4 regions of the Klebsiella quasipneumoniae subsp. quasipneumoniae genome follow, and region 2 is predicted to be linked to each of the others. Evidence: predicted binding sites of a transcription regulator. Region 2 holds the regulator's gene; each other region holds the start of a gene.
The links. Region 2 encodes PurR, which represses purine synthesis genes. Its sites were predicted from a motif close to CANGCAAACGTTTGCNTG; they were not measured.
Positions count from the first base shown of each region.

Region 1 (7,384 bases), 940 kb from region 2:
CCGCAATCTTCAGCAGCCACTCCGGCACACCTTCCCAGTACTGCTGCTCTTTTTCCAGATCCAGCAGCACCAGCGCATTCTGGCTAAACCAGTTGTGCGGGAAGGTCAGCGTCCAGTGGTGAGCTTCCGTCTGCAGCCGTAGCGTCGGCGGCGTTGTGGTGGCCTGACGCTGGTTATTCAGCAGCACGCCGAGGCGCAGCAGCTGGATCAGCGGCAGAAACTGCTTTTTCCTGAACAGCGTAAAGCGCGGCAGGTCGTCGAGTTTTATCGCTTTGCGATGATAGCGCACCAGCGTGGCCATCAGCATCTGCTGCTCCTGGTTGAAGCCCGGCAGGTCGCTGTTCTGCAGAATGTAGGCCGAGTGGCGGTGCATGCCGCTGTGGTTAATATTCAGGCCCACCTCATGGAGCATCACCGCCCACTTCAACAGCGCCGCGAGGTGTGGATTGGCCAGCTTCGGATTCTGCTCCTGCCACTGCTCCAGCATAAGGGTGGTGGTTTCCAGCACCCGGCGCGCCTGTTCGCGATCGATGTTGTACTGATTCGCCAGACTCTGCGCCGTGCGGCTACGAATATCCTGGTGGCGGAAACGGCCTTCCATTTCGTACAGCACGCCTTCACGCAGCGCGCCATCAGACAGACGAAGCTCTTTAATGGCTAACGCGTCAAACACGCCGCACAGGATCGCCAGCCCCGGGGCAAAGACCGCTTTACGGTCTTCCGAGAGGCCGGGCAGGCTGAGCGCGTCGAAGTTTTTATGCTTCAGCAGCTCACTGACCAGCATTTCGAGGCGTTCCGGCGTAATAAACCCGTCCTTCTCGCCCATCGCCACCAGCACTTCCTGGGCGGCTTTAATGGTGCCGGAGGCGCCCAGCGCCACGGTCCAGCCCTGAATACGGAACTGCCAGGCCAGGGTTTCCAGCTTTTGTACCGCCGCCAGGCGAGCGCGCTGAAAATTTTCTTTATTGATCGTCCCGCCCGGGAAGTAGGCTTGGGAGAAACTCACGCACCCCATGCGGCGGCTTTCCACCAGGCGGGGCTCAAAATCTTCACCGATGACCAGCTCGGTCGAACCGCCGCCGATATCAATCACCAGCTTACGGCCGCGCTCCGGCTGCGTGTGCTCCACGCCCATAAATATCAGGCGCGCTTCTTCGTTACCGGAGATGATCTCGATCGGGTAGGGGATCACTTTTTCCGCGCGTTTAAGAAACTCCGCCGCATTGGTCGCCTGACGCAGCGTATGCGTCCCGACGATGCAGACGCTGGAGGGAGAAAATCCCTGCAGGCGTTCGGCAAACAGCGACAGGCAGTTCAGCCCGCGGGTCATGGCTTCTTCGCTCAACACCGAGTTTTCATCGAGGCCATCGGCCAGATGTACGCGCTGTTTCAGGCGTCCGATGATCTGCATGGCGCCGTCGACGACACGGGCGATCACCATATGAAAACTGTTCGAACCAAGGTCAACCGCAGCGAACTCCTGCGGTCGAGGGGTTTTTTCGTTTATTGGCATAGGTTAGTCGGGTTGTTCGAGTGATTTGAGATAATCGTAAATCGCCATCTGAGCGCGCACTTTACGGCGATTGCCGCGCGGCACATAGCGATTACTCAGTTCTTTATCAAGATAGCGCGCTTTTACCGTATCGTTGAACAGGATATCAAAAATATCCAGCACCCGCTGTTTCAGGCGCGGGTCGAGCAGCGGGGCGGCAACTTCGATACGATAATCGATATTACGCGTCATCCAGTCGGCAGAGGAGAGCCAGACCTGCTTATCGCCACCGTTTTCAAAACAGTAGACCCGGTCGTGCTCGAGGAAACGGTCCACAATGCTGATGACGCGAATATTTTCGCTGATGCCTTCCAGACCGGGGATCAGCGAGCACATGCCGCGGATCAACAGGTTGACCGGCACGCCGGAGCTGGAGGCGGCATACAGTCTGTCCACCAGCCCTTTGTCCACCAGGTTGTTCAGCTTCAGGGTAATACCGGACGGTTGCCCGTTCTGCGCATTAGCGATCTCGCGGTCGATCATCTCATACAGCAGACGACGCGAGTTCTGCGGCGACACCAGCAGGTAATCGAAGCTAACCGGGCGGTAGGGGTTTTCAATAAAGTTAAACACCCGGCGGACTTCATTGGTAATGCGCGCATCGGCGGTTAACAGCGAATAGTCGGTATAGATCCGCGCGGTCTTCTCGTTGAAGTTACCGGTGCCGATGTGGGCGTAGCGCACCACCTCATCGCCTTCTTTACGCGAGATAAGGAACAGCTTGGCGTGGATCTTCAGGCCCGGCGCGGAGAAGATAACGTGAACGCCCGCTTCCGTCAGGCGTTTCGCCCAGTGAATGTTGGCCTCTTCGTCAAAACGCGCCTGCAGCTCCACCACCACGGTGACTTTTTTACCGTTGTGGGCGGCGTGGATCATCGCGTCGATGATGCGCGAATCCTTGGCCACGCGGTAGATGTTGATTTTGATCGCCAGTACGCTGGGGTCGAACGAGGCCTGGCGAAGCAGCTCCAGCACATGCTCAAAAGTATGATAGGGGTAGTAGAGCAGCACATCGCGTTCGCGAATGGCGTCGAAGCCGTTGCGGAATTTATCAAACCACAGATGACGCAGGCGCGGCATAGGTTTATTGACCAGATTGGCCTTACCCACGTTCGGGAAGCCGATAAAGTCTTTAAAGTTGTGATAGCGGCCGCCCGGCAGCATTGAGTCATAGTTGGAGATGGAGAGCTTATCGCGCAGCATTTCGACCATCGCGTCCGGCATATCGCGCTGGTAGACGAAGCGAACCGGCTCGGCGGTCAGGCGCTGTTTCAGGCTGGAGGACATCAGCTCCATCAGGCTCGACTCCATCTCATGCACCAGATCGTACTCGGCGTCACGGGTCATTTTCATCGAGTAGGCGTTCAGCGCATCGTAATCAAAGAAGCCTTTAAAGATGTCGTCCAGGCAATAGCGCAGAATGTTATCCAGCAGGATCATTGGCTTACGGCGACGAGGCGCTTCCGGCGGCAGGTTTACGAAGCGCGGGACCTTATCCGACGGAATTTCCAGCAGGGCATAGTTGATGTTTTCCCCGCGGATAATCTCCACCGCCAGATAGGTGTAATCATCTTTCAGAAACTGCACGAGGTCCGTTTCGCGGTTAATCAGGATCGGCGAGATATGCTGGCGCAAATACTGTTTAAAGTAGTTGCGCAGCCAGGCCTGCTGATTGACGGACAGCTGACGCTCATTGATCAGGAAGATCTGGTTGCGCGCCATCTCCAGCAGCAGTTCGTTATACAGACTATCGAATTCCTGATCGGCCTTCAGAACGCGGGCCTGGATTTTGCCTAACAGGTGGCGAGAATGGGCGGTACTGCCTTGTTCTTCACTGATAATAATCCGGCGCTTAAGCTCAGCGAAGCGCACTTTGTAAAACTCATCAAGGTTGTTGGAGTAGATCCCTAAGAAGCGCATGCGCTCAATCAGTGGGTTACTCTTGTCCGCCGCTTCCTGCAGCACGCGCTCGTTAAAAGACAACCAGCTGAGTTCTTTTTCGATGTATAGCTTTTCCTGGCCCATTACCGCTCACACTCCGTTTTACTCACAGGACGTAGACTATTATGACGAATTTTTCTGCATAGCGATTTACTGTGTCACAACTATATGACAGTAAGAAGAATTATTTCTGTGAGATGTTTGATTAATAAACAATTTTAATTAAAAAAAGCCCCGCGATGGCGAAAGGCGGGGCTGTTGTTCATTCTTCAGCGGCATAGCCCTGGGGGGGAAGCTGTCGTTCATCCAGCCAGGCGTGGTTGCCCTCCATGCGCAGACGTCCCTCGACGAACCAGCTTATCACCAGCGGATAAATGGCATGTTCCTGGGTCTGAACCCGCGCCGTGACCTCTTCCTCGCTGTCGCCAGCAAAGACCGGCACTTTGGCCTGCAGGATAACCGGACCGCCGTCCAGCTCGTCGGTGACGAAGTGCACCGAGGTCCCATGCTCCTCGTCACCGTTTTCCAGCACCTGGCGATGGGTATGCAGGCCAGGATACTTCGGCAGTAACGAAGGGTGGATGTTCAGCAGACGTCCCTGATAGTGGCTGACGAAGGCGGGGCTCAGGATACGCATATAGCCCGCCAGCACCACCAGATCCGGGGCGTAGGCGTCAATTTCATGCATCAGCTGACGATCGAACGCTTCCCGGTCGGCAAACTGACTTTGCGCCAGCGCGTGGGCCGGGATCCCGGCCGCGCGCGCGCGCTCAAGGCCGAACGCATCGGCCTTGTTACTGAATACCGCACGCAGGGTGCCGTTGATCTGTTTCCGGCCGCAGGCGTCGATGATCGCCTGCAAATTACTGCCGCTACCGGAAATCAGCACCACAATGTTTTTCATGCAATGACCACACGCTGTTCGGAATCGGAGGCTTTGATATACCCGATTTTCCACGCGTTTTCACCTTTCTCGTTCAGCAGGGCAATGGCCTTGTCTGCTTCTGCAGCCGGCAGGGCGATAACCATCCCCACGCCGCAGTTAAAGGTACGGTACATCTCATGCTGGCTGACGTTACCGGCGGTTTGCAGCCAGTTGAAGACGGACGGCCACTGCCAGGAAGACTCATCAATCACCGCCTGGGTGTTGTCCGGCAGCACGCGCGGAATATTTTCCCAGAAGCCGCCGCCGGTCAGATGGGCGATGGCGTGGACGTCAACGCTGGCAATCAGGTCGAGAACCGATTTCACATAGATGCGGGTCGGCGCCAGCAGATGGTCGGCCAGCGGTTTGCCGTCAAGGTCGGTGGTCTGCGGGTCAACGCCGCTAACTTCAATAATCTTACGCACCAGCGAATAGCCGTTAGAGTGCGGGCCGCTGGAGGCCAGCGCCACCAGCACGTCGCCGTCAGCGACTTTGCTGCCGTCGATGATTTCTGATTTTTCCACCACCCCGACGCAAAAACCCGCCACGTCGTAATCTTCGCCGTGGTACATCCCCGGCATCTCTGCGGTCTCACCGCCCACCAGCGCGCAACCGGACTGCAGGCAGCCTTCGGCGATGCCGTTGATGACGCTGGCTGCGGTATCGACGTCCAGTTTACCGGTGGCGTAATAATCAAGGAAAAACAGCGGCTCAGCGCCCTGAACCACCAGGTCGTTCACGCACATGGCGACAAGGTCGATGCCGATGGTGTCGTGACGCTTCAGATCCATTGCCAGACGCAGCTTGGTACCGACGCCGTCGGTGCCGGAGACCAGTACCGGCTCGCGGTATTTCTGCGGCAGTGCGCACAGCGCGCCGAATCCGCCCAGTCCACCCATCACTTCCGGGCGACGGGTTTTCTTCACCACGCCCTTAATACGGTCGACGAGAGCGTTGCCTGCATCAATATCCACGCCGGCATCTTTATAGCTGAGAGAGGTTTTGTCGGTCACTGCGAAGTCTCCACGCGTTTGCGGTAAGCAAGAAAAATCGGCGCAATTCTAACAGGGAAAGCAAACGTTTGCGAGCCTGCTTTACAGTCGGCGTAAAACCGTTGGCGGATGGTCAAATTTGATACTGCTCACGAAAATGAAACCGGGTACAGCCTTGTGCTTGCCTCAGTGTCAGGGAATCCTCATCATACGAATGAAACCGGTTTCTGTGGTTGGCCGCCGTGTGGATCACCGGTGCATTATGCTCGACAGGGGAGGGATGAATGAAGATTGCGGCATTTGATATCGGCGGCACCGCGCTAAAGATGGGCGTCATGACCCGCGACGGCAGGCTGTTGGAAACCGCGAAGCAGTCAATCAATGACAGCGATGGCGATCATATCTTACAGACCATCCTGTCGTGGCTGGCGGCCCACCCGTCGTGCGAAGGTATAGCCATCAGCGCGCCGGGCTATGTCGATCCGCACAGCGGCTTTATCACCATGGGCGGCGCTATCCGTCGATTTGATAACTTCGCCATGAAATCGTGGCTCGAGACGCGAACCGGGCTGCCGGTCTCGGTGGAAAACGACGCCAACTGTGTGCTGCTGGCCGAGCGCTGGCAGGGCAAAGCGGCGGAAATGGCCAATTTTCTGGTGCTCACTATCGGCACTGGCATCGGTGGAGCGATTTTTTGCCAACATCAGCTGATCCACGGGGCGCGTTTTCGCGCCGGTGAGTTCGGCTATATGCTTACCGATCGTCCCGGCGGACGCGATCCCCGTCGCTACTCGATGAATGAAAACTGCACCCTGCGGGTGCTTCGCCATCGCTATGCGGAACATATTGGCGCACCGCTGGATAGCGTCACTGGCGAAATGATTTTTGACCGCTACGACGCCGGCGACCCGGTTTGCCAGCGTCTGGTCGCCGAGTTCTTCAATGGCCTGGGCCATGGCCTTTATAACCTCGTCAATATCTTCGATCCGCAGACTATTTTTATCGGCGGCGGCATTGTGGAACGCCCTGGATTTCTGACGCTGCTGCGCCAGCATCTGGCCTGGTTCGGCATTGCCGACTATCTCGATACCGTCAGTCACGGCAATGATGCCGGCCTGATTGGCGCGGTTTACCATTTCAATCAGCACTATCGTTCGCCTGGCGACGATCGACCTTAGGGAGAGATTATGTCCGGATTTAAAGAAGGTTTTCTGTGGGGCGGCGCGGTGGCGGCGCATCAGTTAGAGGGCGGCTGGCAGGAGGGGGGCAAGGGGGTCAGCGTGGCGGATGTCATGACCGCCGGCGCCCACGGGGTGCCGCGGGAAATCACCGACGGCGTGGTAGCGGGGAAAAACTACCCGAACCATGAGGCGATCGATTTTTATCATCGCTACCCGCAGGACCTGGCGCTGTTTGCCGAAATGGGATTTAAATGTTTCCGCACCTCGATTGCCTGGACGCGTATTTTCCCGCAGGGCGATGAACAGGAGCCGAACGAGGCTGGCCTGCAGTTTTATGACGATCTGTTCGACGAATGTCTGAAACACGGTATTGAACCGGTCATTACGCTGTCGCATTTTGAAATGCCCTATCACCTGGTCACCGAGTACGGCGGCTGGCGTAACCGCAAGCTGATCGACTTTTTCGTGCGCTTCGCCAGGGTCGTCTTCACCCGCTACCAGCATAAAGTGAAGTACTGGATGACCTTCAATGAGATCAACAACCAGGCCAACTACCATGAGGACTTTGCCCCCTTCACCAACTCCGGTCTGAAGTATGTGCCGGGTGAAGATCGGGAACCGGTGATGTACCAGGCCGCACATTATGAGCTGGTGGCCAGCGCCCTGGCGGTGAAAGCGGCGCGCGAGATCAACCCTGCTCTGCAGATAGGCTGCATGATCGCCATGTGTCCCATCTATCCGCTGACCTGCGCGCCGGACGATATGATGATGGCGATGAACGCCATGCACCGCC
Region 1 covers NZ_CP084876.1:1,349,612-1,356,995, forward strand. The annotation lists gene ppx (exopolyphosphatase) at 1-1,513, opposite strand, end outside; gene ppk1 (polyphosphate kinase 1) at 1,517-3,577, opposite strand; gene purN (phosphoribosylglycinamide formyltransferase) at 3,756-4,397, opposite strand; gene purM (phosphoribosylformylglycinamidine cyclo-ligase) at 4,394-5,431, opposite strand; gene bglK (beta-glucoside kinase BglK) at 5,695-6,588, shown strand; gene LGM20_RS06730 (6-phospho-beta-glucosidase) at 6,598-7,384, shown strand, end outside.
Region 1: a site for PurR is predicted at 5,489-5,506, ahead of purM (phosphoribosylformylglycinamidine cyclo-ligase). Genes of this name have one in related genera too.

Region 2 (7,384 bases):
GGATATCCGGGTTCTGCAGGATATCAACGTAAGCAAAACGTTCGCCACAGGCGGACAGCGCCTGAACGGCCTGAGCGGAGAAACCGCAGCTTGGCAGCTTCGGCGAACCTTTCATGTACAGCAGGATCGGGTTTTCAGCGATTTGGCGTTGGATCTTTTCTAAAGTCGAGCTCATTGTCGTGCTTCCTTAAACTTCTTTCTACGGCAGTAACTTGTCATTGTAGCGTCCCGAGGGCAGGACCGATAATAACATTTTTTTCACTATTCATATTTTATCTTCTGTTGCGCGAAGTTGCCTTAAAAATATCATTTTGCCGTCACGGGCAGGCGCGCGTTGCGCATTTTCTGTGCGAGGCGGTCAATGTCTGACGCGTTTTCTTGCAATCGTTAACCAATCGACATTTTTGATACAAAAGAATATTAACTTTCCGGGTTTTTATGCTTTAGAATCGTTCCGGTTTGTCATTCATCGTCAGGCATTTGTACATGTCTGTAATTAATCAGGGGATTGCTCAGTGGCGCGGCTAAACAAAATCGCGATATCGCTCTGTGCATTACTGTTCACATCTATCTCATTCACGCCACTGGCTCAGGCTTCAGGGCATACGCACGCCTCCGCCTCGCCGAAGGCGTTGCCCGCGAAAAGCGGCTCAGAGCGCAAGAAAAAAACAACCAGTCAAAAAAGTAAAACCACCGCTAAAACCACCAGTAAAAAATCCTCGAGCACCCGGCTCCCTACCCGCTCTACCGCAGCAAGCCAAACCGCGCTTCATCGTCAGGCCGCCGGCGCCACGAAAAAATGCGTGCTGCGTAAAGGGTATAAAAAGCAGTGCGCAAAAACGGTGGCCGCCAGCGCCGAGCCGACCCTGGCGCTGAACAGCGTCAAAAGCAAATGCGTGGTGCGTAAGGGCTATAAAAAACGCTGTAAACCCGAGGCCAGCGAAGCGAATCTGACGATCGCCGACGCGCATAAAGTCCGGGTGCAAAAAGCGCAGAGTACCGCCATGAACAAACTGATGGGCCAGCTGGGTAAACCGTATCGCTGGGGCGGCACCTCGCCGCGCACCGGGTTCGACTGCAGCGGGCTGGTCTATTACGCCTACAAAGACCTGGTCAAGATTCATATCCCGCGTACCGCCAATGAAATGTACCACCTGCGCGATGCGCGTCCGGTCGATCGTGACGAACTGCAGAGCGGCGACCTGGTCTTCTTCCGCACCCGCGGACGCGGCACTGCCGACCACGTTGGCGTTTACGTAGGCAACGGGAAATTCATTCAGTCCCCGCGCACGGGGCGCGATATTCAAATCACCTCCCTGAGCGAAGATTACTGGGTACGTCATTACGTCGGCGCCCGTCGCGTCATGACCCCGAAAACCATTCGCTGATCCCGGTCTGCCGCTACGGCGGCAGCCCTCTTCACCTGCGCGTTCTCCGCCCCCACCGTCAGGGGAAACTGCATATTCGCCTCTGTGACCGGCGCTTCCCGACGATAGCGGGTGGGCGACATGCCAAAGTGACGGTGAAAGGTGCGGCAGAACGCCGCCTGCCCGTCGTACCCCAGACGTTGGGAAATACTCTGCATGGAGGCCTCGGTCTGCGTTAAGTAGATTGTCGCGATGGTCATCTTCCGGCGGCTGACGTAGCTCGCCAGCGTGCAGCCGGTCACCATGGCGAATTGCCGCTGGAAATACCAGTGCGAGTAGCCGGACTTTTTCGCTACCGCCCTCACCGGCAGGGTGTCAAAAATATGTGCTTCGATCCAGTCAACGATCCCCTGCACGACCGGGATCATTTTCGGGCTTACCACTTCATCTGTTTTTGCCATCGTAGCCATCCTGTGGAAATTGCTGCCGGTGGCTATATTTGTCATACAAATATCAAAATAGACAATGAATTATTGGCATAGCGGCGATTACCTGAAAGCATATCGTCATTAATCATTTGATTTAAAATGATTATTTTCACTCAGTCGTTTGCGCTGCGGGGGTCTTCAGATGGCCTGATGAGAAATTAACCATCGCGGCGAGAGGCTGGAGACCCAGCCTCCTTTTACTTATACATTTTTGCAACATCTGCGGGCGTCTTAACGCGCCGCTCCGCAGAAAACGGTTAAGCCTTCGGCAGTTGCGCCGGCGATAATAGCCTTTATCGTTGTAAGGCTTTTCACTGCCTGCGGCAAATGTTAACATTCTCAATACAATAACAGGCCCGGGACGCGACAGCGTCGGGCGGTCAGAACGCGATTCAGGTGAAAACCTCATCTTGTCAATGTGAGATAAAACAAAAAAGTTATAAGGAGAGTAGCAATGTCGTTTGAATTACCTGCATTACCATATGCAAAAGACGCCCTGGCGCCGCACATTTCCGCAGAAACCCTGGAATACCACTACGGTAAACACCACCAGGCGTATGTCACTAACCTCAACAACCTGATCAAAGGCACCGCGTTCGAAGGTCAATCGCTCGAAGAGATCGTGCGCACCTCTGAAGGCGGCGTTTTCAACAACGCGGCGCAGGTCTGGAACCACACCTTCTACTGGAACTGCCTGGCGCCGAACGCCGGCGGCGAACCGGAAGGCGAGCTGGCGGCCGCGATTGCCAAATCCTTCGGCAGCTTCGCAGAGTTTAAGGCCAAATTTACCGACGCCGCGGCGAAAAACTTTGGCGCTGGCTGGACCTGGCTGGTTAAAAATGCCGACGGCAGCCTGGCTATCGTCTCCACCAGCAACGCGGGTACCCCGCTGACCACCGACGCGAAGCCGCTGCTGACCGTTGACGTCTGGGAACATGCTTACTACATCGACTACCGCAACGCCCGTCCAAGCTATCTGGACCACTTCTGGGCGCTGGTTAACTGGAAGTTTGTTGCCGCTAACCTGGCCGCATAAACGACAAACCGCAGCAGAGTGACCCCTGCTGCGGTTTTTTTTACACCCTTCCCCACCGTTTATGACTGGCTGGCAAAGGCCTCCTCCGGCTGCGCTCGTCCGCTAAACCAGACCAGCAGCAGCGCCAGACCGGCAATAATCGCGCCCATCACCGGCACAAACGCATATCCCAGTCCGCCGGAGATCACCGCTCCGCCGGCGGCGGCGCCCAGCGCGTTGCCCAGGTTGAACGCCCCGATATTCACCGAAGAAGAGAGACCCGGCGCCTCATGCGCCACGCGCATCACTCGCATCTGCAGCGGCGGCACTACCGCAAAGGTGGCTGCGCCCCAGACGATCATACTGATAGCCGCACCCGCCTGGGATTGCGCCAGCAGCGGTATCGCCAGCATGATCGCCATCAGCAGCAGTAGAAAGCCTTTCAGCGTGCGGGAGACCGACCGGTCGGCGAATTTGCCGCCCAGATAGTTGCCCAGCGAAAAACCAACACCAATCAGCACCAGCATCGCGGTGATAAACAGCGATGAAGCATGGGTCAGCGTATTCAGTACCGGCGAAATGTAGGTATACAGCGTAAACATCGCCCCGGCGCCCAGCACGGTGGTCAGTAAGGCAGAAAGCACCTGCGGCCGTAACAGGACCGAAAGCTCTTGTTTGACATCCGGCCGCTCGCCCGCGCTGCCCTTCGGCAGGGAGAACCACAGGCTCACCATCGCCAGCAGGCCTAACCCCGCGGTGGCGAGGAAGGACATCCGCCAGCCGATGGTTTCTCCAAGCCAGGTCGCGGCAGGCACGCCGCCGATATTAGCGATGGTGAGGCCCATAAACATGGTGGCCACCGCGCTGGCCTGCTTGTGCTTGGGCACCACGCTGGCCGCCACCACCGACCCCAGGCCAAAAAAGGCGCCGTGATTGAGGCTGGTAATAATGCGCGACAGCAGCAGCGTGGTGTAATCCGGCGCAATGGATGACAGCAGGTTGCCGACGGTGAAGATCCCCATCAGAAAAATCAGCGCATTGCGTCGGGCGCGATGGGACAGCAGCAGGGTCATCAGCGGCGCGCCGACCATGACGCCGATGGCATACGCACTGATCAGCATTCCCGCTACCGGTATCGAGACGTCCACGCCCTTGGCAATCACCGGCAGCAATCCCATCGGGGAGAACTCGGTGGTCCCGATGCCAAAGGCGCCGATCGCCAGCGCGAGTAAAGGAAAGTTGATTTTCATTCAATGACTCCATCAGACCGTCAGGGAGGACGGCATAACATCAGAAGTCAAAAGCATGACATCAATCACAAAAAAACAAAAGTGAACGAAATGACAAAAGATTTTTGCAGAATTGATAATAATGGCGGGATACGGGGAGGAGGCCGCGCTCCTCCCTCATCGGAACATTAGTGCAGTATGGCGGTCAGGCTGAATGCGACGATCACGCCGAGGGCAATAATCGTGGTGATCAGCGAAAACTTTAAATTGGTATCCATCATTTTTCCCTCTTGTTATCCCCACACCAAAAGTGAGCTTGCTCATTTTTGCACAAAAAATCGCAAAAATCTTCCGGGATTTAGGGCGATGCACATTTTTGCTCTTCCACTTTGCCCCAAGATCGGACAAAATCCCACGCTAATTTAAAAGCGTATCGGCCATTGACCCCTTCCTGTCGTTCTGTGTCGTTTTCCCGACGTGATGCAATGTTGAAAATTGTATTCAGGGTGTGTGTAGGCAAACGTTTACGTATCGATGATCAGGCGATCAGGTCAAGGCATGGAGTGAGATGTAATGGCAACTATTAAAGATGTAGCGAAGCGCGCAAACGTTTCCACTACAACTGTATCACATGTAATTAACAAAACCCGTTTCGTTGCCGAAGAGACGCGCAATGCGGTATGGGCGGCGATTAAAGAGCTGCACTACTCGCCGAGCGCCGTGGCCCGCAGCCTGAAAGTCAATCATACAAAATCGATTGGCCTGCTGGCGACCAGTAGCGAAGCCGCCTATTTCGCTGAAATCATTGAGTCCGTTGAAAAGAGCTGCTTCCAGAAGGGCTATACCCTGATCCTCGGCAACGCCTGGAACGACCCGGAAAAACAGCGGGCCTATCTGTCGATGATGGCGCAAAAACGCGTCGACGGTCTGCTGGTGATGTGTTCCGAATACCCGGACTCCGTCCTGAGCATGCTGGAAGAGTATCGCCATATTCCGATGGTGGTGATGGACTGGGGCGAAGCAAAAGCCGACTTTACCGATGCGGTAATCGATAACGCCTTCCAGGGCGGGTATATCGCCGGACGTTACCTGATTGAACGCGGTCACCGCGAAATCGGCGTGATCCCGGGCCCGCTGGAGCGCAACACCGGCGCGGGGCGACTGGCCGGCTTCATGCAGGCGATGAAAGAGGCGCATATCAGCGTGCCGGAAAACTGGATTGTACAGGGCGACTTCGAGCCGGAGTCCGGCTACCGCGCCATGCAGCAGATCCTGAGCCAACAACACCGTCCAACGGCGGTCTTCTGCGGCGGCGACATTATGGCGATGGGCGCTATCTGCGCCGCGGATGAAATGGGGCTGCGCGTGCCGCAGGACATTTCGCTGATCGGTTATGATAATGTGCGCAACGCCCGCTATTTCAGCCCGGCGTTAACCACCATTCATCAGCCGAAAGATTCGCTGGGTGAAGCCGCGTTCAATATGCTGTTGGATCGTATCGTCAACAAGCGCGAAGAGTCGCAGTCTATTGAAGTGCACCCTCGGCTGGTCGAACGCCGCTCGGTGGCGGATGGCCCGTTTGTCGACTATCGTCGCTAAAGCACTGGCGGGCGCGGATCACTCCGGCGCCCGCAGCCACTCCCGATTCAGCGTGTCGCTGTCCCCCAGGTAGTCCAGCATCCAGTTTAACGCCGGCGAAGCATCATTCTGCTGCCAGGTCAGACAGCAGGCCGCATCCGGAAACGGATTTTCCAGCGCCAGCGCGGTCCACTCGCCGCGATCCACCCATGGCCGGGCGAAATGGCTTGGCACCATGCCGACGCAGAGCCCTGCCGACAGACAGGTAGCCGACGATTCCCAGTCGGGGACCACCACCCTCTTCTGGTTATCCAGCAGCCACGTTGTCCGTTTGGGCAACGAACGCGAGGTATCTTCCCGCACCAGCGACGGCCAGTTGCGCAGGACATCGTCGCTCAGCGGCCCCGCCATCTTCGCCAGCGGGTGATCGCTCGCCACCACGCAGTCCCAGCTCAGCATCCCCATATCGCGGAACGCATAGCGGCCCCCAACCGGAATAGAGCGCGTTGCGCCAATCGCCAGCTCCACGCGGCCGTCGGCCAGCGCATCCCATACGCCATTGAACACTTCCTGAAAAACGATCAGCTCGACGTCGGGAAAATGGCGATAGAAATCCACGATCATCTGGCGCATCCGCGCGGGTTTCACGATATCGTCCACCGCGATCGACAACTGCCCGCGCCAGCCGTTGGCAATTTGCTGGCACTGCTGGCGGGTGATCTGCATTTTTTTGATAACAGAGCGCCCTTCCTGTAAAAACCAGACCCCGGCGGGGGTCAGCTCCACATCACGATGACGGCGCTCAAACAACGGGACGGCCAGCCACTCTTCGAGCTGACGCACGGTATAGCTGACGGCGGAAGGCACCCGATGGAGCTCCTGCGCCGCCGCGCTAAAGCTGCCGTTACGGGCGACGGCATCAACCACTTCCAGAGAGTATTCAGACCACATTTTCTGCCTGCAAAATTTTTGAATGCATGTGACAAATATTAGCGTTTCACAAGCCACAATGCACTCCCTACACTCTGCGGCATCGTACCTGTACTCCAAAAATGAGAACGTTATGTCACAACCTGGGAAAGGATTTTTAGTCTGGCTGGCCGGCCTGAGCGTGCTGGGCTTTCTGGCCACCGATATGTACCTGCCGGCATTTGCCGCCATGCAGCAGGATCTCGACACCTCCGCCGCATCCATTAGCGCCAGCCTGAGCCTGTTCCTCGCCGGCTTCGCGCTGGGCCAGCTCTTCTGGGGGCCGCTGTCAGACCGCTACGGGCGCAAACCGGTGCTGCTGAGCGGCCTGGCGATTTTCGCGGTCGGCTGCCTGGGGATGCTGTGGGTGCAGAACGCCACGCTTATGCTGGCGCTGCGTTTTCTGCAGGCGATTGGCGTCTGCGCCGCGGCGGTTACCTGGCAGGCGATGGTGACCGATTACTATCCCGCCCAGCGCACCAACCGCATCTTCGCCACTATTATGCCGCTGGTAGGACTGTCCCCTGCGCTGGCCCCGCTGCTGGGCAGCTGGCTGCTGGTGCACTTCGAGTGGCAAGCCATCTTCGCCACCTTGTTTGCCATCACTCTGCTGCTGATGCTGCCTGCCCTGCGCCTGAAGGCCGCCGCTAAGTCGGCCACTGTGGCTGAAAAGAAAATCACTTTTCTGGCGCTGCTGCGCTCCCGGGAATACAGCGGCAACGTCCTGATCTACGCCGC
Region 2 covers NZ_CP084876.1:2,289,835-2,297,218, reverse strand. The annotation lists gene LGM20_RS11155 (Grx4 family monothiol glutaredoxin) at 1-175, opposite strand, end outside; gene LGM20_RS11150 (C40 family peptidase) at 516-1,388, shown strand; gene LGM20_RS11145 (helix-turn-helix domain-containing protein) at 1,343-1,828, opposite strand; gene sodB (superoxide dismutase [Fe]) at 2,310-2,891, shown strand; gene LGM20_RS11135 (MFS transporter) at 2,951-4,120, opposite strand; gene cydH (cytochrome bd-I oxidase subunit CydH) at 4,288-4,380, opposite strand; gene purR (HTH-type transcriptional repressor PurR) at 4,673-5,698, shown strand; gene punR (DNA-binding transcriptional activator PunR) at 5,717-6,628, opposite strand; gene punC (purine nucleoside transporter PunC) at 6,741-7,384, shown strand, end outside.

Region 3 (7,384 bases), 2.6 Mb from region 2:
ATCTTCGGCGTTGTAAGGTTAAGCCTCACGGTTCATTAGTACCGGTTAGCTCAACGCATCGCTGCGCTTACACACCCGGCCTATCAACGTCGTCGTCTTCAACGTTCCTTCAGGAGACTTATAGTCTCAGGGAGAACTCATCTCGGGGCAAGTTTCGTGCTTAGATGCTTTCAGCACTTATCTCTTCCGCATTTAGCTACCGGGCAGTGCCATTGGCATGACAACCCGAACACCAGTGATGCGTCCACTCCGGTCCTCTCGTACTAGGAGCAGCCCCCCTCAATTCTCCAGCGCCCACGGCAGATAGGGACCGAACTGTCTCACGACGTTCTAAACCCAGCTCGCGTACCACTTTAAATGGCGAACAGCCATACCCTTGGGACCTACTTCAGCCCCAGGATGTGATGAGCCGACATCGAGGTGCCAAACACCGCCGTCGATATGAACTCTTGGGCGGTATCAGCCTGTTATCCCCGGAGTACCTTTTATCCGTTGAGCGATGGCCCTTCCATTCAGAACCACCGGATCACTATGACCTGCTTTCGCACCTGCTCGCGCCGTCACGCTCGCAGTCAAGCTAGCTTATGCCATTGCACTAACCTCCTGATGTCCGACCAGGATTAGCTAACCTTCGTGCTCCTCCGTTACGCTTTGGGAGGAGACCGCCCCAGTCAAACTACCCACCAGACACTGTCCGCAACCCCGATAAGGGGCCTACGTTAGAACATCAAACATTAAAGGGTGGTATTTCAAGGTTGGCTCCACGCAGACTGGCGTCCACGCTTCAAAGCCTCCCACCTATCCTACACATCAAGGCTCAATGTTCAGTGTCAAGCTATAGTAAAGGTTCACGGGGTCTTTCCGTCTTGCCGCGGGTACACTGCATCTTCACAGCGAGTTCAATTTCACTGAGTCTCGGGTGGAGACAGCCTGGCCATCATTACGCCATTCGTGCAGGTCGGAACTTACCCGACAAGGAATTTCGCTACCTTAGGACCGTTATAGTTACGGCCGCCGTTTACCGGGGCTTCGATCAAGAGCTTCTCCTTACGGATAACCCCATCAATTAACCTTCCGGCACCGGGCAGGCGTCACACCGTATACGTCCACTTTCGTGTTTGCACAGTGCTGTGTTTTTAATAAACAGTTGCAGCCAGCTGGTATCTTCGACTGGTCTCAGCTCCATCCGCAGGGACTTCACCTACACACCAGCGTGCCTTCTCCCGAAGTTACGGCACCATTTTGCCTAGTTCCTTCACCCGAGTTCTCTCAAGCGCCTTGGTATTCTCTACCTGACCACCTGTGTCGGTTTGGGGTACGATTTGATGTTACCTGATGCTTAGAGGCTTTTCCTGGAAGCAGGGCATTTGTTACTTCAGCACCGTAGTGCCTCGTCATCACACCTCAGCCTTGATTATCCGGATTTGCCTGGATAACCAGCCTACATGCTTAAACCGGGACAACCGTCGCCCGGCTAACATAGCCTTCTCCGTCCCCCCTTCGCAGTAACACCAAGTACAGGAATATTAACCTGTTTCCCATCGACTACGCCTTTCGGCCTCGCCTTAGGGGTCGACTCACCCTGCCCCGATTAACGTTGGACAGGAACCCTTGGTCTTCCGGCGAGCGGGCTTTTCACCCGCTTTATCGTTACTTATGTCAGCATTCGCACTTCTGATACCTCCAGCAACCCTCACAGGCCACCTTCGCAGGCTTACAGAACGCTCCCCTACCCAACAACACATCGTGTCGCTGCCGCAGCTTCGGTGCATGGTTTAGCCCCGTTACATCTTCCGCGCAGGCCGACTCGACCAGTGAGCTATTACGCTTTCTTTAAATGATGGCTGCTTCTAAGCCAACATCCTGGCTGTCTGTGCCTTCCCACATCGTTTCCCACTTAACCATGACTTTGGGACCTTAGCTGGCGGTCTGGGTTGTTTCCCTCTTCACGACGGACGTTAGCACCCGCCGTGTGTCTCCCGTGATAACATTCTTCGGTATTCGTAGTTTGCATCGGGTTGGTAAGTCGGGATGACCCCCTAGCCGAAACAGTGCTCTACCCCCGAAGATGAGTTCACGAGGCGCTACCTAAATAGCTTTCGGGGAGAACCAGCTATCTCCCGGTTTGATTGGCCTTTCACCCCCAGCCACAAGTCATCCGCTAATTTTTCAACATTAGTCGGTTCGGTCCTCCAGTTAGTGTTACCCAACCTTCAACCTGCCCATGGCTAGATCACCGGGTTTCGGGTCTATACCCTGCAACTTAACGCCCAGTTAAGACTCGGTTTCCCTGCGGCTCCCCTATACGGTTAACCTTGCTACAGAATATAAGTCGCTGACCCATTATACAAAAGGTACGCAGTCACACCCGAAGGTGCTCCCACTGCTTGTACGTACACGGTTTCAGGTTCTTTTTCACTCCCCTCGCCGGGGTTCTTTTCGCCTTTCCCTCACGGTACTGGTTCACTATCGGTCAGTCAGGAGTATTTAGCCTTGGAGGATGGTCCCCCCATATTCAGACAGGATACCACGTGTCCCGCCCTACTCTTCGAGTTCACAACCTGTGCATTTTGGTGTACGGGACTATCACCCTGTACCGTCGGACTTTCCAGACCGTTCCACTAACACACAAGCTGATTCAGACTCTGGGCTGCTCCCCGTTCGCTCGCCGCTACTGGGGGAATCTCGGTTGATTTCTTTTCCTCGGGGTACTTAGATGTTTCAGTTCCCCCGGTTCGCCTCGTTAACCTATGTATTCAGTTAACGATAGTGCAACGAATTGCACTGGGTTTCCCCATTCGGACATCGCCGGTTATAACGGTTCATATCACCTTACCGACGCTTTTCGCAGATTAGCACGTCCTTCATCGCCTCTGACTGCCAGGGCATCCACCGTGTACGCTTAGTCGCTTAACCTCACAACCCGAAGATGTTTCGTAAAACATCATCGTGTCGCGAAAATTTGAGAGACTCGAACACACATTAACTGTGTGTCGTTTCAATTTTCAGCTTGATCCAGATTTTTAAAGAGCAAATATCTCAAACGTCACCCGAAGATGAGTTTTGAGATATATCGGTACGCGTCTTTCACTCACGAACCAGCAAGTGGCGTCCCCTAGGGGATTCGAACCCCTGTTACCGCCGTGAAAGGGCGGTGTCCTGGGCCTCTAGACGAAGGGGACACTGAAGTCTCAATCGCAAGACGCCTTGCTTCTCTACTTTCATCAGACAATCTGTGTGAGCACTACAAAGGCAGGTTCTTTAAGGTAAGGAGGTGATCCAACCGCAGGTTCCCCTACGGTTACCTTGTTACGACTTCACCCCAGTCATGAATCACAAAGTGGTAAGCGCCCTCCCGAAGGTTAAGCTACCTACTTCTTTTGCAACCCACTCCCATGGTGTGACGGGCGGTGTGTACAAGGCCCGGGAACGTATTCACCGTAGCATTCTGATCTACGATTACTAGCGATTCCGACTTCATGGAGTCGAGTTGCAGACTCCAATCCGGACTACGACATACTTTATGAGGTCCGCTTGCTCTCGCGAGGTCGCTTCTCTTTGTATATGCCATTGTAGCACGTGTGTAGCCCTGGTCGTAAGGGCCATGATGACTTGACGTCATCCCCACCTTCCTCCAGTTTATCACTGGCAGTCTCCTTTGAGTTCCCGGCCTAACCGCTGGCAACAAAGGATAAGGGTTGCGCTCGTTGCGGGACTTAACCCAACATTTCACAACACGAGCTGACGACAGCCATGCAGCACCTGTCTCACAGTTCCCGAAGGCACCAAGCCATCTCTGGCAAGTTCTGTGGATGTCAAGACCAGGTAAGGTTCTTCGCGTTGCATCGAATTAAACCACATGCTCCACCGCTTGTGCGGGCCCCCGTCAATTCATTTGAGTTTTAACCTTGCGGCCGTACTCCCCAGGCGGTCGATTTAACGCGTTAGCTCCGGAAGCCACGCCTCAAGGGCACAACCTCCAAATCGACATCGTTTACGGCGTGGACTACCAGGGTATCTAATCCTGTTTGCTCCCCACGCTTTCGCACCTGAGCGTCAGTCTTTGTCCAGGGGGCCGCCTTCGCCACCGGTATTCCTCCAGATCTCTACGCATTTCACCGCTACACCTGGAATTCTACCCCCCTCTACAAGACTCTAGCCTGCCAGTTTCGAATGCAGTTCCCAGGTTGAGCCCGGGGATTTCACATCCGACTTGACAGACCGCCTGCGTGCGCTTTACGCCCAGTAATTCCGATTAACGCTTGCACCCTCCGTATTACCGCGGCTGCTGGCACGGAGTTAGCCGGTGCTTCTTCTGCGGGTAACGTCAATCGACAAGGTTATTAACCTTATCGCCTTCCTCCCCGCTGAAAGTGCTTTACAACCCGAAGGCCTTCTTCACACACGCGGCATGGCTGCATCAGGCTTGCGCCCATTGTGCAATATTCCCCACTGCTGCCTCCCGTAGGAGTCTGGACCGTGTCTCAGTTCCAGTGTGGCTGGTCATCCTCTCAGACCAGCTAGGGATCGTCGCCTAGGTGAGCCGTTACCCCACCTACTAGCTAATCCCATCTGGGCACATCTGATGGCATGAGGCCCGAAGGTCCCCCACTTTGGTCTTGCGACGTTATGCGGTATTAGCTACCGTTTCCAGTAGTTATCCCCCTCCATCAGGCAGTTTCCCAGACATTACTCACCCGTCCGCCGCTCGTCACCCGAGAGCAAGCTCTCTGTGCTACCGCTCGACTTGCATGTGTTAGGCCTGCCGCCAGCGTTCAATCTGAGCCATGATCAAACTCTTCAATTTAAGTTTGATGCTCGTGAATTAAACTTCGTAATGAATTACGTATGTTCACTCAGAGACTTGGTATTCATTTTTCGTCCGAGGACGTTAAGAATCCATGTCACTTTGAGTGCCCACACAGATTGTCTGATAAATTGTTAAAGAGCAGTTGCGACGCGCTTTAGCGCTCTGTCGCGAGGTGGCGTATATTACGCTTTCCTCTTTCAGAGTCAACCCGTTTTTCAGGATTTTTCTCTTCAACCGAACCGGCTGTTTGTGTGAAGTGATTCACATCTGCCGTGTCGATGGAGGCGCATTATAGGGAGTTCTCGAGCGCCCGCAATAGAAAAATGGCAGAAAAATGACTGACTGCTGCATTCCCCAGCAAAACCCCGCTTTATACCTCTTTACACACAGAATTATCCACAGGAGAGCGTCAAAACATGACCGAACGCCCCGCGGATCGGCAGCTACATAGAAGGAGAACCATCGGCCTAAAGAGAAAGATAAAAATTCGCGAGCGTTGCGCAAACGTTTTCGTTACAATGCCGCGCAATGACACGGATGCCCGGTTGGGTGCGTTAGGTGAGTTTTTAGGCAAAAACTCACCTAACGCTCTCTGTAATGTTCAAATCCTGGGGATTTAATACCATGCAACAACGTCGTCCAGTCCGCCGCGCTCTGCTCAGTGTTTCTGACAAGGCCGGTATCGTCGAATTCGCGCAGGCGCTTTCCGCTCGTGGTGTCGAGCTGCTGTCCACCGGCGGCACCGCCCGCCTGCTGGCAGATAAAGGCCTGCCGGTAACCGAAGTCTCTGACTACACCGGTTTCCCGGAAATGATGGATGGACGCGTGAAGACCCTGCATCCGAAAGTACACGGCGGCATCCTCGGTCGTCGCGGTCAGGATGATGGCATCATGCAGCAGCACGGTATCGCGCCTATCGATATGGTGGTCGTTAACCTCTATCCGTTTGCCCAAACCGTCGCTCGTGAAGGCTGCTCGCTGGAAGACGCGGTGGAAAACATCGATATCGGCGGCCCAACCATGGTCCGCTCCGCGGCGAAGAACCACAAAGATGTCGCCATCGTGGTGAAGAGCAGCGACTACACCGCCATCATTAATGAAATGGACGCCAACGAAGGCTCCCTGACGCTGGACACCCGCTTCGACCTCGCCATTAAAGCCTTCGAACACACCGCCGCGTACGACAGCATGATCGCCAACTACTTCGGCAGCATGGTTCCGGCCTATCACGGCGAAAGCAAAGAAGCCGCTGGCCGCTTCCCACGCACCCTGAATCTGAACTTCATTAAGAAGCAGGATATGCGCTACGGCGAAAACAGCCACCAGCAGGCTGCCTTCTATATAGAAGAGAATGTCAAAGAAGCTTCCGTGGCAACCGCTACCCAGCTGCAGGGTAAAGCGCTCTCCTATAACAATATTGCCGATACCGATGCGGCGCTGGAGTGCGTGAAAGAGTTCAACGAACCGGCCTGCGTGATCGTTAAGCACGCTAACCCGTGCGGCGTTGCCGTCAGCGACTCGATCCTTGACGCCTACGATCGCGCATACAAAACCGACCCGACCTCCGCGTTCGGCGGCATCATCGCCTTCAACCGCGAGCTGGATGCCGACACCGCGCAGGCGATCATCTCTCGCCAGTTTGTCGAGGTGATCATCGCCCCGTCCGCCAGCGAAGAAGCGCTGAAAATCACTGCCGCGAAGCAGAACGTCCGCGTACTGACCTGCGGTCAGTGGGAAGCGCGCGTTGCCGGTCTCGATTTCAAACGTGTCAACGGCGGCCTGCTGGTTCAGGACCGCGATCTCGGTATGGTCACCGCAGGCGAACTGCGCGTGGTCAGTAAACGTCAGCCGAGCGAGCAAGAGCTGCGCGATGCGCTGTTCTGCTGGAAAGTGGCGAAATTCGTCAAATCCAACGCCATCGTGTATGCCAAAGACAATATGACCATCGGCATAGGCGCCGGCCAGATGAGCCGCGTCTACTCGGCGAAAATTGCCGGGATTAAAGCCGGTGACGAAGGTCTGGAAGTGAAAGGCTCCGCCATGGCCTCCGATGCCTTCTTCCCGTTCCGCGACGGGATTGACGCCGCGGCTGCGGTCGGCATCACCTGCGTTATCCAGCCGGGCGGCTCTATCCGCGACGACGAAGTGATTGCCGCCGCTGACGAACACGGCATCGCCATGATCTTCACCGATATGCGCCACTTCCGCCATTAATTCATGGAGCTGCAGATGAAAGTATTAGTAATCGGCAACGGCGGGCGTGAACACGCCCTGGCCTGGAAAGCGGCCCAATCGCCGCTGGTTGATACCGTCTACGTTGCGCCGGGCAACGCAGGTACCGCGCTGGAGCCGTCGCTGCAAAACGTCGCCATCGGCGTCACCGATATTCCGGCGCTGCTGCGCTTCGCTCAGGATGAAAATATCGACCTGACCATCGTTGGTCCGGAAGCGCCGCTGGTCATTGGCGTGGTCGACGCGTTCCGTGCCGCCGGGCTCGCCATCTTTGGGCCAACCGAAGGCGCGGCGCAGCTGGAAGGCTCAAAAGCCTTCACCAAAGATTTCCTCGCCCGTCAT
Region 3 covers NZ_CP084876.1:5,044,506-5,051,889, forward strand. The annotation lists rRNA gene LGM20_RS24145 (23S ribosomal RNA) at 15-2,916, opposite strand; tRNA gene LGM20_RS24150 (tRNA-Glu) at 3,107-3,182, opposite strand; rRNA gene LGM20_RS24155 (16S ribosomal RNA) at 3,268-4,807, opposite strand; gene purH (bifunctional phosphoribosylaminoimidazolecarboxamide formyltransferase/IMP cyclohydrolase) at 5,435-7,024, shown strand; gene purD (phosphoribosylamine--glycine ligase) at 7,040-7,384, shown strand, end outside.
Region 3: a site for PurR is predicted at 5,308-5,325, ahead of purH (bifunctional phosphoribosylaminoimidazolecarboxamide formyltransferase/IMP cyclohydrolase). Genes of this name have one in related genera too.

Region 4 (7,384 bases), 1.0 Mb from region 2:
ACCAGCTCCACCAGGTCCACTTCTTCCCGGGCTACCGGGCCGTCGGCCTGTTTGCGGTTGTAGTCCAGCAGCTGTTCAATCAGCTTTTGCAGGTTGCGGCTGCTGCTGTCGAGGATCTCGACGATCTCCTGCTGCTCCGGCGTCAGCGGCCCGGCGACACGGTCGGCCAACAGCTCGGTGCCTTCACGCATACTGGCCAGCGGGGTTTTCAGCTCATGCGACAGATGGCGAAGAAACTGATGTCGCTGCGACTCCAGCCATGCCAGGCGCTCGCTGAGCCAGATAATGCGCTTGCCCACCGAGCGCAGCTCGCGCGGGCCGGTAAACAATGCCGCGTCGTCCAGCGACTTCCCAGCCCCCAGCTGGTTGATCATTCTTTCGATGCCTTTCACCGGGCCGATGATCATGCGGGTAAAAAGCAGCACCAGCGCCAGGCTCAGCAGAAACAGCACCAGCGCCTGCCAGCCGAAAAACTGGCCGCGCTCGGCAATCTCCTGCTGCAGCTGCTGGCCGCGGGAATAGACCACCGCCCGGGTCGCCTGGACCATGTCGCTGTTATTACTGGCGAACACTTCCAGTCTGGCGGCTGCCTGGGCGTCGGGGCCGCTGTTGTTACACTGCAGCTGCGCCAGATCGCTGACATCCTGGCGCAGCGCCTGCCAGAGCTTCTCGTCCGGCAGCACGCCGGCGTGCGCGTCCAGCATCTGGCTGTAGCGCTGCCGCTGGTTTTGATAGACGCGCGCCAGCGTCGGATCGTCCAGCACGCAGTACTGGCGATAGCTGCGCTCCATCTCCAGCGCGGCATTGATCATCGCCTCGCTGCGGCGGGCATCGACCAGCGTAGTGCGGTTGATATGCGCCGCCTGGGCGCTGAGGGCATTGAGGCTCTGCCAGGCCTGCCAGGCCAGCACCAGCAACGGCAGCAGGATCAGCACAAAGGAGAGCGTCACCAGTTGACGCAGCGAACGGGGAAAAAGAGAGAGTCGCTTCAAGGGTGTGGTCTCAATCATTAGCTCTGGTCGATGCTAACTGAGGAGCGCGGCGGAGAAAAGCGATACCCGTCGCCACGGCGCCGCAGAAACAACAAAGCCAGGCGCAAGGCCTGGCTTTGTTGAGAAATGAGGCGGTGCCTTACTCGACGTTTCGCCCGATGTCTGATAAAGCCAGGCTGTTATCAGGAGTTGGACGGCAGGCACCTGTTTGTGCGTCATTCGAAGTTTATGTAGCGCGTCCCGAAGGGGCTGACATAAGAAGGTGAATGAGCCACTGGTTAATATTATGCATGAACTATGCCATCTTTCAAAACATTTTATTAACACGTTGATATATATGACTTTCACCATAAAATCCAACCATTCCAGCGCTGTATACTTTTTATCCATAATGTCGCCAATTAGCGACACTAAATATGCCCCAGTTTACTCATCATTTAAATCAATAACTTAAGTGTCGCCTTTTGACGACACCGCAATATGCCAGTTGTCGGTGATTCCCGACACCCTGGCGTGCCGGCCGTCACAGATAAAAAAAGCCCCCTGCCTGAGCAGGGGGCCGATACGTTCGCGAGACACGCTTCGGGAAGATTAACCCAGCTGTTTACGCGCGTTGCGGAAGATACGCATCCACGGGCTGTCTTCGCCCCAGTTTTCCGGGTGCCAGGAGTTGCTTACGGTGCGGAAGACGCGTTCCGGGTGCGGCATCATGATGGTCGCGCGCCCGCTTTCGCTGGTCACCGCGGTGATACCGTTCGGGGAACCGTTCGGGTTCGCCGGATAGGTTTCGGTCACTTTGCCGAAGTTGTCCACGAAGCGCAGCGCTACCAGACCTTTGCTCTCCAGCTGGGCCAGATGCGCGCTGTCGCGCACTTCCACCAGCCCTTCGCCGTGGGAGACCGCAATCGGCATCTGTGAGCCAACCATGCCTTCCAGCAGCAGAGACGGGCTTTGCGTCACTTCCACCAGGCTGAAGCGCGCTTCAAAGCGGTCAGACTGGTTGCGCACAAAGCGCGGCCACAGGTCGCTGCCCGGGATCAGCTCGCGCAGGTTGGACATCATCTGACAGCCGTTGCACACGCCGAGCGCCAGGGTCTGCGGACGATGGAAGAAGGTCGCGAACTCATCGCGCACGCGCTCGTTGAACAGAATCGACTTCGCCCAGCCTTCGCCTGCCCCCAGCACGTCGCCGTAGGAGAAGCCGCCGCAGGCCACCAGGGCATGGAAATCGCCCAGACCGGTGCGGCCCGCCAGCAGGTCGCTCATATGCACGTCGATGGCGTCAAAGCCGGCGCGATGGAAGGCTGCCGCCATTTCAACGTGAGAGTTCACCCCCTGCTCGCGCAGGACGGCCACTTTCGGACGCGCGCCGGTGGCAATGTACGGCGCGGCGACGTCGTCATTAATATCAAACGAGAGCTTCACATTAAGGCCCGGATCGGCGTCGTTGGCTTTCGCCTCGTGCTCCTGATCGGCGCAGGCCGGGTTGTCACGCAGACGCTGCATCTGCCAGGTGGTTTCCGCCCACCACATGCGCAGGGTGGTGCGGCTTTCGCTAAACACCGTCTGACCGCTGGCGGTCAGCACGAAGCGATCGCCCTCGACCGCTTTACCGAGGTAATGCACGCAGTCCGCCAGGCCGTTAACCGCCAGAATGGCTTCCACTGCCTCACGGTCTGCGGCGCGGACCTGAATCACCGCCCCCAGCTCTTCGTTGAACAGCGCCGCCAGACGGTCGTCGCCCAGCGCGGCGATATCCGCTTCCAGTCCACAGTGGCCGGTAAAGGCCATTTCCGCCAGGGTAACCAGCAGGCCGCCGTCGGAGCGGTCGTGGTAGGCCAGCAGTTTACGCTGCGCCACCAGGGCCTGCATCGCATCCCAGAAGCCTTTCAGCTGCGCGACATCGCGCACGTCAGCCGGCTTGTCGCCGAGCTGGCGATAGACCTGCGCCAACGCCGTCGCGCCCAGCGCGTTGTGCCCTTTACCGAGGTCGATCAGCAGCAGGGCGTTATCTTCCGTCGAAAGCTGCGGCGTGACGGTATGACGAACATCTTCGACACGGGCGAAGGCGGAGATCACCAGCGACAGCGGAGAGGTCATCTCACGCTGCTCGCTGCCTTCCTGCCAGCGGGTTTTCATCGACATTGAGTCTTTGCCGACCGGAATGGTCAGGCCCAGCGCCGGGCACAGCTCTTCGCCCACCGCTTTCACCGCCTCATACAGACCCGCGTCTTCGCCCGGGTGGCCGGCGGCGGCCATCCAGTTAGCCGACAGCTTCACGCGGTTCAGCTCGCCAATCTGCGTGGCGGCGATATTGGTCAGCGCTTCGCCAACCGCCAAACGGCCGGAGGCGGCGAAGTCCAGCAGAGCAACCGGGGCGCGCTCGCCCATCGCCATCGCTTCGCCGTAGTAGCTGTCGAGGCTGGCGGTGGTGACCGCGCAGTTGGCCACCGGGATCTGCCACGGGCCGACCATCTGGTCGCGGGCGACCATACCTGTCACGGTGCGGTCGCCGATGGTCACGAGGAAGGTTTTCTCGGCCACCGTCGGCAGGTGCAGAACGCGATTAACCGCATCGGCGATGGTAATCGGTTGGCGATCCAGCGCGCTGCCCTGGGCTTTCAGGGTCTGCACGTCACGGGTCATTTTCGGCGTTTTGCCAAGCAGGACGTCCAGCGGCAGATCGATCGGCTGATCGTTAAAGTGGCTGTCGCTCAGGCTCAGGTGCTGCTCGGCGGTGGCTTCGCCGATAACCGCATAAGGCGCGCGCTCGCGGCGGCACAGCTCGTCGAACAGCGGCAGTTGCTCCGGGGCGACCGCCAGGACATAACGTTCCTGCGATTCGTTACACCATATCTCCAGCGGGCTCATGCCTGGCTCATCGCTCAGGATATCGCGCAGCTGGAATTTACCGCCGCGGCCGCCGTCGCTGACCAGCTCCGGCATGGCATTGGAGAGACCGCCGGCGCCGACGTCGTGGATAAACAGGATCGGGTTGGCGTCGCCGAGCTGCCAGCAGCGGTCGATCACTTCCTGACAGCGACGCTCCATTTCCGGGTTGTCACGCTGGACGGAGGCGAAATCGAGGTCGGCATCGGACTGGCCGGAGGCCATGGAAGACGCCGCGCCGCCGCCGAGGCCGATGTTCATCGCCGGACCGCCCAGCACGATCAGCTTCGCGCCGACGGTAATCTCGCCCTTCTGCACGTGCTCGCCGCGGATGTTGCCGATACCGCCGGCCAGCATGATTGGTTTGTGGTAGCCGCGCAGCTCTTCACCGTTATGGCTGGTGACTTTCTCTTCATAGGTGCGGAAGTAGCCGTTCAGCGCCGGGCGACCAAATTCGTTGTTAAACGCCGCGCCGCCCAGCGGGCCTTCGGTCATGATGTCCAGGGCGGTGACGATGCGATCCGGCTTGCCGAAATCTTCTTCCCACGGCTGTTCGAAGCCCGGGATGCGCAGGTTGGAAACCGAGAAGCCCACCAGGCCCGCTTTCGGCTTCGCGCCGCGGCCGGTGGCGCCTTCATCGCGGATTTCGCCGCCGGAGCCGGTTGCCGCGCCCGGCCATGGGGAGATGGCCGTCGGGTGGTTATGGGTTTCCACCTTCATCAGAATGTGCGCCGGCTCCTGATGGAAGTCATAGCGTCCGGTCTGGTGGTCGGCAAAATAGCGCCCCACTTCAGACCCTTCCATCACCGCGGCGTTGTCTTTATAGGCCGACAGGACGTAGTCCGGCGTTTTTTCGAAGGTGTTTTTGATCATTTTGAACAGCGACTTCGGCTGCTGTTCGCCGTCGATGATCCAGTCGGCGTTGAAAATTTTGTGACGACAGTGCTCTGAGTTCGCCTGGGCGAACATATACAGCTCGATATCGTTCGGATTGCGTCCCAGACGGGTAAAGGCGTCCTGCAGGTAGTCAATTTCGTCATCTGCCAGCGCCAGCCCCAAACGGAGGTTGGCGTCAATCAGCGCCTGACGCCCTTCGCCCAACAGGTCAACGCTGGTCACCGGCGTCGGCTGATGGTGAGCGAACAGCTTTTCGCCCGCTTCCAGCGCGTCGAAGACGCTCTCCATCATGCGGTCGTGCAGTTCCGCCGCCACCGCGGCCCACTGCGCTTCGGTCAGGGTCGAGGCTTCAACATAATACGCCACGCCGCGCTCCAGACGCACAACCTGAGCCAGGCCGCAGTTATGGGCGATATCGGTAGCTTTAGAAGACCAGGGAGAGATGGTGCCAGGGCGAGGGGTCACGAGCAGTAATTTACCGGTCGGGGTATGGCTGTTTAAGCTCGGGCCATACTTAAGCAGTCGCGCCAGGCGCTCGCGATCGTCAGCGCTCAGCGGGGCGTTCAGATCGGCAAAATGAATATACTCGGCATATATGGCGCTTACCGGAAGGTTGGCCGCCTGAAATCGTGCCAGCAGTTTATTAATACGGAATGCCGACAGTGCAGGTGAACCACGCAAAATTTCCATCATAAGTCTCTCGTCTTCGAAGCTTTCAGGGTGAGCCAGGGGGGGAAACGGGCGTCATTATAGTGAATCCTGCGCCCCGACGAAACCGTTTGCGTAGAAATAAAATCATTGATGCTGTTTATCAATAAATGTGACGTCCATCGCGAATAAGTTGCCAACTGGCGCATTCTTAAGCAGAATGCCGCTCATTCGACGACAACCTTGCGTTTTTTCCGGACATCGCCTGCTGAGGAACCTGAAGCTGCAGAAGATTAACGCGCTGAAAAAATTAAAGATTAATTATCTGCTCATCGGCATTGTCACCCTTTTGCTGGCGGCTGCCCTGTGGCCGTCGATCCCCTGGTCCGGTAAACCGGAGAACCGGGTGGCGGGCATTATCGCTCGCGGCGAGCTACGCATCAGCACCATCAACTCGCCGATGACCTTCGCCACCATGAACAATAAAACCTTCGGCCTGGACTACGAACTGGCGAAGCAGTTTGCCGACTACCTCGGCGTGACGCTTAAGATAACCGTCCGCCAGAACATCAGCCAGCTGTTTGACGACCTCGACGACGGCCAGGCCGATATGCTGGCCGCCGGGCTGGTCTATAACCAGGAGCGGGTGAAAAACTACCAGGCCGGCCCTGGCTACTACTCCGTTTCCCAACAGCTGGTCTATCGCGTCGGCAATACCCGGCCGCGCAGCCTCGCGGCGCTGACCGCCGAGCAGCTCGCCATCGCCCCGGGTCACGTGGCGATCAACGATCTCCAGGTACTGAAAGCGGAGAAATACCCGGATCTTGCCTGGCGCGTGGACGAAAAGCGCGGCACCACCGCGCTGATGCAGGCGGTGATTGACGGCAAACTCGATTACACCATCGCCGACTCGGTGGCCGTCAGCCTGTTTCAGCGCGTCCATCCGGAGCTGGCGGTAGCCCTCGATATCACCGACGAACAGCCGGTCACCTGGTTCAGCGCTCGGGACGACGATAATTCGCTGTCGGCGGCGATGCTTGATTTCTTCAACAATATTAATGAAGACGGCACCCTGGCGCGCCTGGAAGAGAAGTACCTCGGCCACGGCAACGATTTCGATTATGTCGATACCCGCACCTTCCTGCGCGCGGTGGAAAACATTCTTCCGGAGGTGCAGCCGCTGTTTGAAAAGTACGCCCGCGAGATCGACTGGCGCCTGCTGGCCGCCATCAGCTGGCAGGAATCCCACTGGGATCCGCAGGCCACCTCGCCTACCGGCGTGCGCGGCATGATGATGCTTACGCGTAATACGGCGCAGAGTCTGGGGCTGACTGACCGGACCGATGCGGCGCAGAGTATCGACGGCGGTATGCGCTATCTCCAGGATATGATGGATAAAGTGCCGGATTCGATCCCGAAAGATGAACGCATCTGGTTTGCGCTGGCCGCTTACAATATGGGCTATGCCCATATGCTGGACGCCATGGCGCTCACCCGCAAACAGAAAGGCAATCCCAACAGCTGGGCAGACGTTAAGCTGCGTTTACCCCTGCTGAGCCAGAAACCCTATTACAGCAAACTTAAATACGGCTATGCCCGCGGCCATGAGGCCTACGCCTATGTGGAAAACATCCGCAAATATCAGATAAGCCTTGTCGGCTATTTGTCAGAAAAGGAGCGCCAGCAGCAGCAAACGCTGGCCCTGGCGGAGGATTACCCGGCGGTGCTCCCCAATGAGCTCGAACAGCCGCAGGAGACCACCCTGCCCTTTTTCAAGTTTCGCGCCGATAAACAGATGGATAATGCCCGGATGAAACTCCCCGGCCACCTGTATTAACTTTCCCCGTTCTGCTCCCGGGCTTTCTTCAGCGCTTTTTTCTCTTCCCGCCGCCAGCGGAAGAAGTCGCTCAGCATGGCAGAGCAGGATCCCGCCAGCACGCCTTCGCTAATCTCAACCC
Region 4 covers NZ_CP084876.1:1,283,203-1,290,586, reverse strand. The annotation lists gene LGM20_RS06430 (sensor histidine kinase) at 1-992, opposite strand, end outside; gene purL (phosphoribosylformylglycinamidine synthase) at 1,584-5,471, opposite strand; gene mltF (membrane-bound lytic murein transglycosylase MltF) at 5,647-7,263, shown strand; gene tadA (tRNA adenosine(34) deaminase TadA) at 7,260-7,384, opposite strand, start outside.
Region 4: a site for PurR is predicted at 5,547-5,564, ahead of purL (phosphoribosylformylglycinamidine synthase). Genes of this name have one in related genera too.